Undibacterium sp. 5I1: one gene and its partner. The protein of the gene in region 2 interacts with the protein of the main gene of each other region in a pairwise test. Links are inferred from orthologs where the notes say so. Each region holds a gene or a part of one and is shown on either strand. Other genes may lie near its edges.

The links. The genes of interacting proteins can lie anywhere in the genome.
Region 1: the proteins of recJ (region 2) and RGU72_RS14740 interact in binary tests that used the Escherichia coli proteins (3 or more experiments, as listed by UniProt). The link is inferred for Undibacterium sp. 5I1 from one-to-one orthologs.

Annotation. Positions count from the first base shown.
Region 1 is NZ_JAVIWI010000001.1:3,348,557-3,354,375, reverse strand. What follows is about bases 1,141-4,309. They hold RGU72_RS14740 (DNA topoisomerase III), read left to right. Parts: upstream 1,141-1,505; coding sequence 1,506-4,109; downstream 4,110-4,309. Other genes in these bases: RGU72_RS14745 (DUF494 domain-containing protein), read left to right, coding at 1,141-1,221. Also shown: DNA-processing protein DprA, read left to right, coding at 1-521; more of RGU72_RS14745, read left to right, coding at 745-1,140.
Region 2 is NZ_JAVIWI010000001.1:1,774,399-1,779,920, forward strand. What follows is about bases 1,357-4,228. They hold recJ (single-stranded-DNA-specific exonuclease RecJ), read left to right. Parts: upstream 1,357-1,884; coding sequence 1,885-3,573; downstream 3,574-4,228. Other genes in these bases: RGU72_RS07875 (hypothetical protein), read left to right, coding at 1,357-1,883; RGU72_RS07885 (YciI family protein), read right to left, coding at 3,605-3,904; RGU72_RS07890 (LysR family transcriptional regulator), read right to left, coding at 4,067-4,228. Also shown: RGU72_RS07870 (lipoprotein-releasing ABC transporter permease subunit), read right to left, coding at 1-681; more of RGU72_RS07875, read left to right, coding at 798-1,356; more of RGU72_RS07890, read right to left, coding at 4,229-4,972; RGU72_RS07895 (carboxymuconolactone decarboxylase family protein), read left to right, coding at 5,125-5,522. UniProt on the Escherichia coli protein: Single-stranded-DNA-specific exonuclease.

The DNA of each region.
Region 1 (5,819 bases), 1.6 Mb from region 2 along the record:
CTAACTTTCCGCGCCGTAACCGGATTATTTCTGGCTTGGCAAAGGGGGTATTAGTCATTGAGGCAGCCGCGCAGTCAGGTTCATTGATCACCGCGCGCATGGCGGCAGAACAAGGGCGTGATGTATTTGCTATTCCTGGCTCGATTCATTCACCTTTGGCTAAGGGCTGCCATCAACTGATTAAGCAAGGTGCAAAATTAGTCGATAACGCGCAGGATATTTTGGATGAGTTGGGATTTTTGCCACTATTTTCAAGCGGTGTCGGTAGCCGTGATCGGTCGCTAGCTAATTCGCTTGCCCCAAACTTCGTACAAAATGCAGTAAGAGCCGATGTAAATGTCAGCGTGTCGGCCGCCGACAGCGAATTATTAATTGCGATTGGCTACGATCCCGTGCACATCGATATGCTGGCTGAGCGCGTAGATATGGATGCGGGAAGCCTGAGCGCACAATTATTATCATTAGAGTTGGACGGGCATATTGAGCAGCTCGCTGGCGCCATGATTAAACGCCTGGGGTAATTTTGCGTAACTTCTATAATTCCTAAAACTAAAATAGCCATTAAAAATTGGGGAGTATCGTCAAAATCTGGCATATTGAACAGGTAATACATGGATATGTTAGAATACTACTACCTAGTATATATAATAAGGCAAGTTTCGCAGTGATTTTGTATCATTGATGATGCAAAAAAGCAGTAACGCAGGACTTGTCTCGAATTCTCCTTGAGGCTACAGTAACGGCATGTTCGATATTCTTGTATACCTCTATGAAACCTACTACCGCCCTGACGCATGTCCGGACACGGTAGCTTTGGCTAAAAAACTTTCCGCAGTCGGCTTTGAAGAAGATGAAATTTCCGAAGCGCTGGACTGGCTCACCGTTCTGGCCGACACAACGAACGAAATCGATAAGCAGACCGAATCTGATGTTCTCGCATCCAAGGGTTTCCGTATCTACGCCGAGCGCGAAATTGCAGTTTTGGGTACGCCAGCCATGGGTTTTTTGCAATTTCTGGAATCCGCTGGCCTGATGAACTCACAACAGCGGGAGATCGTGATTGAGCGTGCTCTGGCAATTAACGAGTCTCCTGTTCCTTTGGATAAGCTCAAGGTCATCGTTCTGATGATGCTCTGGAGTCAGGGCAAAGAACCGGATATGCTCATGTTTGACGAATTGCTATTATCCGACGAAGAGAGCGAACCTCGCTTGTTGCACTAAGTTCACTAAAGCACTGTCATCGCTTGTTTTGTGGTAAAAAACATATCTCGATTGCAGTTTTTCATCGATCACGTTTATTATTCGCGCTTAATATGCCTTGTGTGCATGGGTTTGCGCTATCTTGTTGCAGCGGCGCAAGCAAATTTAGGCTAGGCTTGCGCTGCATTGAGACGAATTAAGTTTTTACTTTACCCTTTAGTGATTAATCAGTATCTGTTTAGCATGCACCGATTCAGCCAGTCTCTGATATAGAGACGCCAAAGAAACGATAGAGAAATAACACCATGACCAAAACCCTCATCATTGCCGAGAAGCCCTCAGTCGCAAATGACATCGCCAAAACTTTGGGCGGCTTTACTAAACATGATGATTATTTTGAGTCGGACGATTATGTATTGTCATCGGCGGTCGGCCATTTGCTAGAAATCACAGTACCAGAAGAATATGATGTTAAGCGTGGCAAATGGAGTTTCGCCCACCTGCCGATGATCCCGCCGCACTTCGCACTGAATCCTATCGCCAAGACCGAATCGCGCTTAAAGGTGTTGAATAAACTCATCAAGCGTAAAGATGTTACTGCTCTTATCAACGCATGCGATGCGGGTCGTGAAGGAGAGTTAATTTTCCGCTTGATTGCGCAGCATGCCAAAGCCAAACAACCAGTAAGTCGTTTGTGGTTGCAATCTATGACGCCAGCATCTATCCGCGATGGCTTTAAAAAGCTACGTACAGATGAAGACATGATGCCGCTGGCGGATGCCGCGCGTTGCCGCTCTGAGGCTGACTGGCTGATCGGTATTAATGGCACTCGCGCCATGACGGCATTCAATTCTAAAGAGGGCGGTTTTTATCTCACCACAGTAGGTCGCGTACAAACGCCAACCTTGTCGATTGTGGTAGAGCGCGAAGAAAAAATTAAGAAGTTTGTTTCTCGTGATTTTTGGGAAGTCCGTGCAGAATTTATTTGCGCCGCGGGTATTTATGAAGGGCGCTGGTTAGATCATCAATTCAAAAAAGATGAGCATGACCCAGAGAAAAAAGCCGAGCGTTTATGGAGCAAAGCAGCGGCAGAGTCGATTGTCGCTGCTTGCAGAAATAAACAAGGCAATGTTAGTGAAGAATCTAAACCAGCGACACAAATGGCGCCGGCATTATTCGACTTGACCAGCTTGCAGCGTGAAGCGAACTCTCGTTTCGGTTTCTCTGCCAAGAATACACTTGGATTAGCGCAAGCGCTGTATGAAAAACATAAGGTGCTGACATACCCGCGTACTGATTCCCGTCACTTGCCGGAAGATTATTTAGATACGGTAAAGCAAACGCTCGAAACGGTCTCGGAAAACAATAACTATTACCAGTTCGCCGCCCAGATCTTGAATAGTAATTGGGTCAAGCCGAATAAGCGGATATTTGATAACGCCAAAATCAGTGATCACTTTGCGATTATTCCAACTAGCCAAGCGCCAAAAAATTTGTCCGAGCCAGAGCAAAAGTTATATGACTTAGTGACACGTCGCTTTATGTCCGTATTCTTCCCCGCGGCAGAATTCCAAGTCACGACTCGTATTACAGAAGTGTCTGGCTATCAGTTTAAGACCGAAGGCAAGGTCATGACCAACCCTGGTTGGTTAGCTATTTATGGCAAAGAGGCACAAGACGATAATGACCCGGAAAATAAAGGCAATTTAGTTGCTGTTGCTAAGGGTGAAAAAGTCAAAACAGAAAAAATCACAGCTAACGGCTTAGTTACTAAACCACCTGCTCGCTACACTGAAGCCACGTTGTTGTCGGCGATGGAGGGTGCAGGTAAATTGGTTGACGATGGTGATTTGCGTGAGGCAATGGCTGGTAAAGGTTTGGGTACGCCAGCTACTCGTGCTGCCACTATCGAGGGGCTGATTAACGAAAAATATTTACTGCGCGAAGGCCGTGAGATGATGCCGACCGCCAAGGCGTTTCAGCTAATGACGCTGCTGCGCGGACTTGGTGTTGATGAATTGACTTCGCCAGAATTGACAGGTGAATGGGAATACAAGCTCTCGCAAATGGAGCGCGGTAAAATCAGTCGCGAAGAATTCATGCGCGAAATTGCCCAAATGACGCAAGTGATCGTCAAGCGCGCCAAGGAATATAACAACGATACAATCCCCGGCGACTACGCCACGCTGCACACACCATGCCCGAATTGTGGCGGCATAGTTAAAGAAAACTATCGCCGCTTTGCTTGTACCAAGTGCGAGTTCTCTATGAGTAAAACACCTGGCAGCCGTCAATTTGAGGTCGCCGAGGTAGAAGAGGTTTTAAGTAAGCGAGAAATTGGTCCCTTGCAAGGATTTCGCTCAAAAATGGGCAGACCATTCGCCGCGATCCTAAAAATTGTACGTGATGAAGAACACAATAACTTCAAGCTTGAATTTGACTTCGGTCAAAATCAGGATGATGAAAATGCTGAGCCTGTTGATTTTACTGGCCAAACTGCTCTCGGACCTTGTCCTAAATGTGGCAGCGATGTGTATGAAATGGGCTTATCTTATACCTGTGAAAAAACCGTTGCCAAACCTAAGGCGTGCGATTTCCGCAGCGGACGTATTATTTTGCAGCAAGAAATTTTACCGGAGCAAATGGCAAAACTATTAAACGACGGTAAAACTGATTTGCTACCTGGTTTTATTTCCCAGCGCACTCGTCGTCCGTTTAAGGCGTTCTTGGTGCGCGGCAAAGATGGCAAAGTCAGTTTTGAGTTTGAAGAGCGCAAAGCTAAAGTGCCTGTTAAGGCAAAAGCGACCAGCAATACTGAAGGTGCGTCAGTAAAAGTACCAGCAAAAATCGCGAAAACAGCCACAAAAGCAGTAAGAAAAATAGTTGTAAATAAAAAGAAAGCTGCCTAAAAAAGCGTAAATAAACCAAATATGTGTTTTTGATTATTCTCTACATACTATTAAATAATCTCAATACATAGGATAAGTATCGCGCACGCATAAATTTTTTTATGTGCGCGCTTTTCATTGTTCTTTGCGCTCACAGCAAAAGACTTATTTGGTCGAGCGGATCGAACTTAGTATTTATTTGCCCTAATTTGTTTCGTGGCTTGTTTCTGAAAATAATTAGGAAGCTACTTGCCAAAGGGAGGGGATGTTTGCTATAGTTCGGCTCCCGTCGAGAGGCGGGGAAATAGAGGTAGAAAGACAGTGAAACACGAGAAGTGAGTACGGTAGTTTGAAGGCAGAGAATTGAACAAGATCAGGTAGAAGAAACCGGATGGGATTTAAAAAGAAGCTTCAAAATAGGTATTGACGGAAAGCGGTAAGTGGTTCATAATCTTGCTTCTTTGCTGCTGACAAACAAAACGCTTTGTCAGAAAGTAGAGAGAAAAGAGTGGTTGATTCGCAAGAATCCTAGTCTTTTTAAAGCGACACAGAATACAGATCTTTAACAATTAACAGTCAATAAATGTGGGCACTTGATAGAAGGCACCGTGATTTAATTTATTAGATCATGATACTTAAAAAATATCAAATGTTCGCAAAAGTAATAAATAGGATATCTCGCAAGAGATAGCCTGTCAGTTATTTGAGTGAGCGACACTGTTCGAAAGAACAGAGTTCAGCAATGAACAAAAACAGAGATTAAACTGAAGAGTTTGATCCTGGCTCAGATTGAACGCTGGCGGCATGCCTTACACATGCAAGTCGAACGGTAACGCGGGGCAACCTGGCGACGAGTGGCGAACGGGTGAGTAATATATCGGAACATACCCTAGAGTGGGGGATAACGTAGCGAAAGTTACGCTAATACCGCATACGAACTCAGGTTGAAAGTGGGGGATCGCAAGACCTCATGCTCATGGAGTGGCCGATATCTGATTAGCTAGTTGGTAGGGTAAAAGCCTACCAAGGCGACGATCAGTAGCTGGTCTGAGAGGACGACCAGCCACACTGGAACTGAGACACGGTCCAGACTCCTACGGGAGGCAGCAGTGGGGAATTTTGGACAATGGGCGCAAGCCTGATCCAGCAATGCCGCGTGAGTGAAGAAGGCCTTCGGGTTGTAAAGCTCTTTTGTCAGGGAAGAAACGGTAGTTCCTAATACGGACTACTAATGACGGTACCTGAAGAATAAGCACCGGCTAACTACGTGCCAGCAGCCGCGGTAATACGTAGGGTGCAAGCGTTAATCGGAATTACTGGGCGTAAAGCGTGCGCAGGCGGTTATATAAGTCAGATGTGAAATCCCCGGGCTCAACCTGGGAACTGCATTTGAGACTGTATGGCTAGAGTGTGTCAGAGGGGGGTAGAATTCCACGTGTAGCAGTGAAATGCGTAGATATGTGGAGGAATACCGATGGCGAAGGCAGCCCCCTGGGATAACACTGACGCTCATGCACGAAAGCGTGGGGAGCAAACAGGATTAGATACCCTGGTAGTCCACGCCCTAAACGATGTCTACTAGTTGTCGGGACTTAATTGTCTTGGTAACGCAGCTAACGCGTGAAGTAGACCGCCTGGGGAGTACGGTCGCAAGATTAAAACTCAAAGGAATTGACGGGGACCCGCACAAGCGGTGGATGATGTGGATTAATTCGATGCAACGCGAAAAAC
Region 2 (5,522 bases):
CGGTGCCGATAGTCGGAAAAACTTCTCAGCATCGTCCATCTGAATAAATGCCATGCCAGAGTCGTATTCAAAATGTCCTGCTTCAAAAATACCGACTACGGTAAATGCTTTAAGACGCGGCACCATACCTGCTGGTGTAATCTGGCCTTCCGGCGCTCCGGCTAACGTGACTTTTTCACCGACTTGCACATGTAAACTGCGAGCTAATTCAATCCCTAGCACAATGCCAAAACCACCTGGCTTCAAATCGGTAAATTTGCCGTACTTCATTTTGCTGGTGACGTCAGATACCTTCGACTCTTCTTCTGGCAACACGCCACGCAAAACCACGCCGCGCATTATATCGCCGCCAATAATCATGGCCTGCGCATCGACATAAGGCGCAGTCCCTGTGACCGAGGGATTTTTTTGTGCTTGCAATGCGGTAGTTTTCCAATCTGGCAAAGTACCAGTGGCATCAAACACCTCAATATGCGCCAACACCGACAACATACGGTCACGCACTTCTTTTTGGAAGCCATTCATCACCGATAACACGACAATTAATGCTGCGACACCTAAGGCAATGCCGGCCATAGAAATCATTGAGATAAACGAGATAAAACTGTTACGGCCACTACGTCGTCCAGCGCGGGTATAACGCAGGCCGACCAGCCATTCAAAAGGGTAATTTTTCACTATAGAACTTGATCCAGAATAGATAATTTAATTAGGGCTTACACAAAATTGTCGCGCTAAGGAGTTTTGACGGCGATTTTGCATAGTCTTAAAAGTAATGTTTTTAGTCAGCGAGCATCTTGCCATACAATGTCGTTATGAGCTATTTAGAAATGATACTGCCGTTTGCCATCCCTCCCGCCCCGCTTGCCAAAGACCTGCTACGCGAGCTACGTGTACCAGCATTAAGCTGCTTAATTGGCAAAGCTAAACCCGACACTCCCCATCACTTTGAAGACTTTGCAAGACAATTACCGCATGAATCCTTGCTTGCAGGGCATTTTAGCCCTGGGGGCGGCAGAATCATTGGACCTCCTTTTTCAAACTCTGTAGGTTTAGAATCAGCCATCAAGAGCAGTCCCGCTAATACGCACAACAAAATGCAAGTGCTTGGCGTCCAGCCGGTAGATACTGATATGACCGGTACGAGCGCAGTTTGGTTCACGCTGCAACCTGTTCATATCCATATTGCACGCGACCATCTGGTACTTACAGACCAACGCCGCTTGACATTGACGGAGCGTGAGTCGCGCGCCCTGTTTGCCGAGGCAAAAATCATTTGTGACGAACTGGGTAAAACTTTAGTGTATGGCGACACACTTCACTGGTTTTTACGCGCCGATGATTGGCAAGGCCTGCAAACAGCCACGCCAGATGCGGCTTGCGGCCACAATATCGATATCTGGATGCCCAAAGGTGAGCAAGCACGCCCATGGCGCAAGCTTCAAAATGAAATTCAGATGCAATGGTTTAGTCACACCATCAACCAAGAACGGGAGACGCAAGGTTTAAAGCCCGTCAACTCAGCTTGGCTGTCCGGCGGTAGCACGCAATTAATGGACATGCCGGATATCCAAAAAGTGACTGAATTTAAACAAATCGATCTGGCGTCAAAACGACCCGTTTTAATCGATGCACTGTTAGAGCCTGCGCTGAATAACGACTGGGCAAGCTGGCTGGAGCGCATGCAGTTGCTGGAGGAGCACTGCTTTGCGCCTGCACTGGCAGCTTTACGCGACCAACAAATTAACCAACTCAATCTGATCGTCACCGATGCCAACACGCTAGCACAATTTAGTTTAACGCCCTGGTCGCTCCGTCAATTCTGGCGCAAACCGACATTGCATCCTTTATTCTCGCTACCAGCACAAAAAATATCCAACTAACATGACACGTATCAGCACCCGCCCTTACTCTTTCCGCGATTCAGAAATGCTGCGCCAAAGCGGCATCCATCCGGTATTGGCGCGCTTATATGCCGCGCGTGGCGTGAAAGACGTCGCCGAATTACGTAGCGAATTACCGCAATTGATCGCACCGACTCAATTGCTGCATGTTCAGCAAGCGGCGGTGTATTTAGCCGACGCAATCGCCGCTGGCAAAAAAATGTGTATCGTCGCCGACTACGATTGTGACGGTGCAACGGCCTGTGCAGTGGGCTTGCGCGGCCTGCGCATGATGGGTGCAACGGTCGATTACATCGTACCGGATAGACAAATCCACGGTTATGGATTAACGCCGGAAATCGTCGCATTAACCAAGCAAGAAAAATCGCCAGATATTATTGTCACCGTCGATAACGGCATTGCCAGTATTGACGGTGTCGCTGCTGCCAACGCCCTGGGTATGGCGGTGGTCGTGACCGATCACCATCTTCCAGCAGATACCCTGCCAGACGCTGCGGTGATTGTGAATCCCAACCAGCCAGGCTGCGGCTTCCCGAGCAAAAATATGGCTGGTGTTGGCGTGATGTTTTATACCTTGCTGGCCTTGCGTGCAGAGTTACGCCAACGTGGCGTGTTTGATCAGCAGCAGCAACCCAAGCTTGATACCTTACTGGATTTGGTCGCCTTAGGCACAGTCGCCGACGTCGTCAAGCTGGATGCGAATAACCGTATTCTGGTCGCGCAAGGAATCAAACGCATGCGTGCAGGTCGTATGCATACAGGTATTGCCGCCCTGTTCCGCGTCGCAGGGCGAGAGCCGCATCAGGCCAGTCCATTCGATCTGGGTTTTGCCGTGGGTCCCAGAATCAACGCAGCGGGTCGCTTGTCCGACATGTCGCTGGGCATAGAGTGTTTAACCACCGATGACGAAGGTCGCGCCTGGCACATTGCGCAAGAACTCAATTCCATCAATGCCGATCGCAAAGATATCGAACGCGAGATGCAAGATGTGGCCTTGCTGCATCTGGATGATTTTCAACCCTCCGCGAGTAATACCATCACCGTATTTGACGAGAGCTGGCACCAGGGCGTGATCGGGATTGTCGCCTCGCGGCTCAAAGATAAATTCTATCGTCCTACCATTACCTTTGCGCCCGGCGATGAGGGTTTGATCAAAGGGTCTGGCCGCTCCATCCCCGGCTTCCATATGCGCGATGCGCTGGATCTGGTGTCTAAACATGTACCCGACCTGATTTTAAAATTCGGCGGACATGCGATGGCAGCAGGATTGACATTGAAGGCAGAAAACTTTCCTGCCTTTCAGGCGGCGTTTGAAGCTGTCGCGCAAAGCTGGCTGAAAGCCGATCAGTTAGAGAGGATTATCGAAACCGATGGTCCTTTAGAAGATGCATATTTCAGCACGGACTTTATTAGCCTGATGGATGGACAAGTCTGGGGACAAGGCTTTGCGCCGCCGATATTTTGTGATGACTTCAAGCTGATTTCACAACGGATTCTGAAAGAACGCCATCTGAAAATGGAACTGGAAAAAAATGGCAAACGCTACGATGCCATCTGGTTTGGTCACACCGATCATCTTCCAGAGCGTGTAAATGTCGCCTTCAGGCTGGATGCGAATACCTACAATGGCGTGACGCGGGTGCAATTGCTGGTGGAGCATGTCGAGTAAGCAAAGCTCAGCCGAAGCTGAATCAACTATGCTAAATCAAGCTCTGCCGCTGAGGGAAAGCTTTTGACCAGTGCAAAATCTCAACACTGGCGCGAAGCCCATTGATCCAAAAAGGATCCATCAGAATCAGTGCCTCAATCTCGGCTTTGCTTTCCGCTTCGACAATCCACAAGCCGCCCAGCGCAGCATCGCCGGGCTGATGACGCAATGAACCGCCAACCAAGATGCGCTCTTTGTGCTGATCCAGCCAAGCAATATGCGCCCCGAGATACTGCTGGCGCACAGCCAGACTGCCTTGTTTATCTAAAAAATATACGGCAAAAAGCGTCATATTGCTTCCAGTAAATTTAAGATACTTTAAAACCTGGCATTTAATATACTCCCATCCAGTAAATTAAAGTCGTCCAATCAATAATTGGACAATGAAGCATATTTTATAAAAATAAAGGGGAGTATATTCAATATTCAATTAAAAATGCCTGACGCACCGATTTTATATTGCATCAGATAACCGGTTTTTTAAATATGCTGATCCAAAATCAAGGAAGGCTCTCAGCTTTAAAGGCAGTATGCCTTGGCCCGCATGTACGAGATTAACCGGTCTGTCGGGCGACTCAAACGATTCAAGCACAATTTCCAACAAAGCCTGGCGTCTGGCCGCGGCGATCTGGTAAGACAAGACTCGCGTTACTCCAACACCCGCAACCGCGGCATCAATTGCCGCTTCTGCCGTATTGACGATCAGGCGCGAATGGATTGGCACGGTAATCTCGGACTTCCCCTGCAAAAATCGCCAGCTATGCGGGGATGTCAATACATCATACGAAACACAATCATGCTGGGTTAGTTGCTCAGGCGTCGTCGGCTTGCCTCGCTGCGCAAAGTACTCTGGACTAGCACAAACCACCGTCCTCACTGCACCAACGGGAATAGCGATCAAATCGCTGTCAGGCAATGCACCGATGCGCAACGCCACATCGATGTGGTCTTCCAATAAGTGGACATTGCGATCTGACAGCGTCAGACGCACGTCAATATCCGGGTATTTTTTTAAGAATTCGACCACCATAGGTAACACATGCAAACGTCCAAAAACAACGGGTGCAGTAATCACCAGCTCACCTTTGGGCATCGTATATTCGCCTGCGGCAATGCGTTCTGCCTGGGCTACCTCTTCCAGAATACGCCGGCAAGCGGCCACATACGATAGCCCTGCCTCAGTCAATGCCAATTGCCGGGTAGAACGCAATAGCAGACGTATTTTTAAATGCGCCTCCAGCTCACCTACTTTGCGACTAACCGTTGCCAGCGGCATAGCAAGACGACGTGCAGCACCAGAAAAACTGCCTGCATCAACCACCGCGATCAAAATCGCCATCGAATCTAATCGATCTGTCATTCACATCTCCGCAGGCATGTTCTTTTCAAACGACTTTTAAAAATCTCAAAAATTGAGATAGTTATTCCTAAATTTACCAGATTATCTTATTTAATGAAACTTGCTACAGTTCTCTTGGTCAACTCGACAAACTAATTTAAAAGGAAATCATCATGTCACTCATCCCAACTCCAGCGACGATTGAGGCAGCTCCAGCGGCGTCTCAGGCACTATTACATGCAGTTCAAAAACAACTCGGTGTCGTACCAAATTTATTCCGCTTGGTATCGAACAGCCCTATCGCTCTGGAGGCTTATCTGGGTCTGTCCGGGACGTTGGCTAAAGGTAACATTCCAGCACCGACTCGTGAGCGTATCGCACTTGCCATTGCAGAAATCAACGGCTGCGATTACTGCTTATCTGCCCATACTTACTTGGCAAAAAATCTCGCTAAATTGGATGACGAAGAAATCACTGCTAATCGCCATGCTAACTCCAGCGATGCCAAAGCTGATGCGGCATTAAAATTTGCAACAGCGGTAGCAAAAGAACGGGGTCACATCAGCGAAGC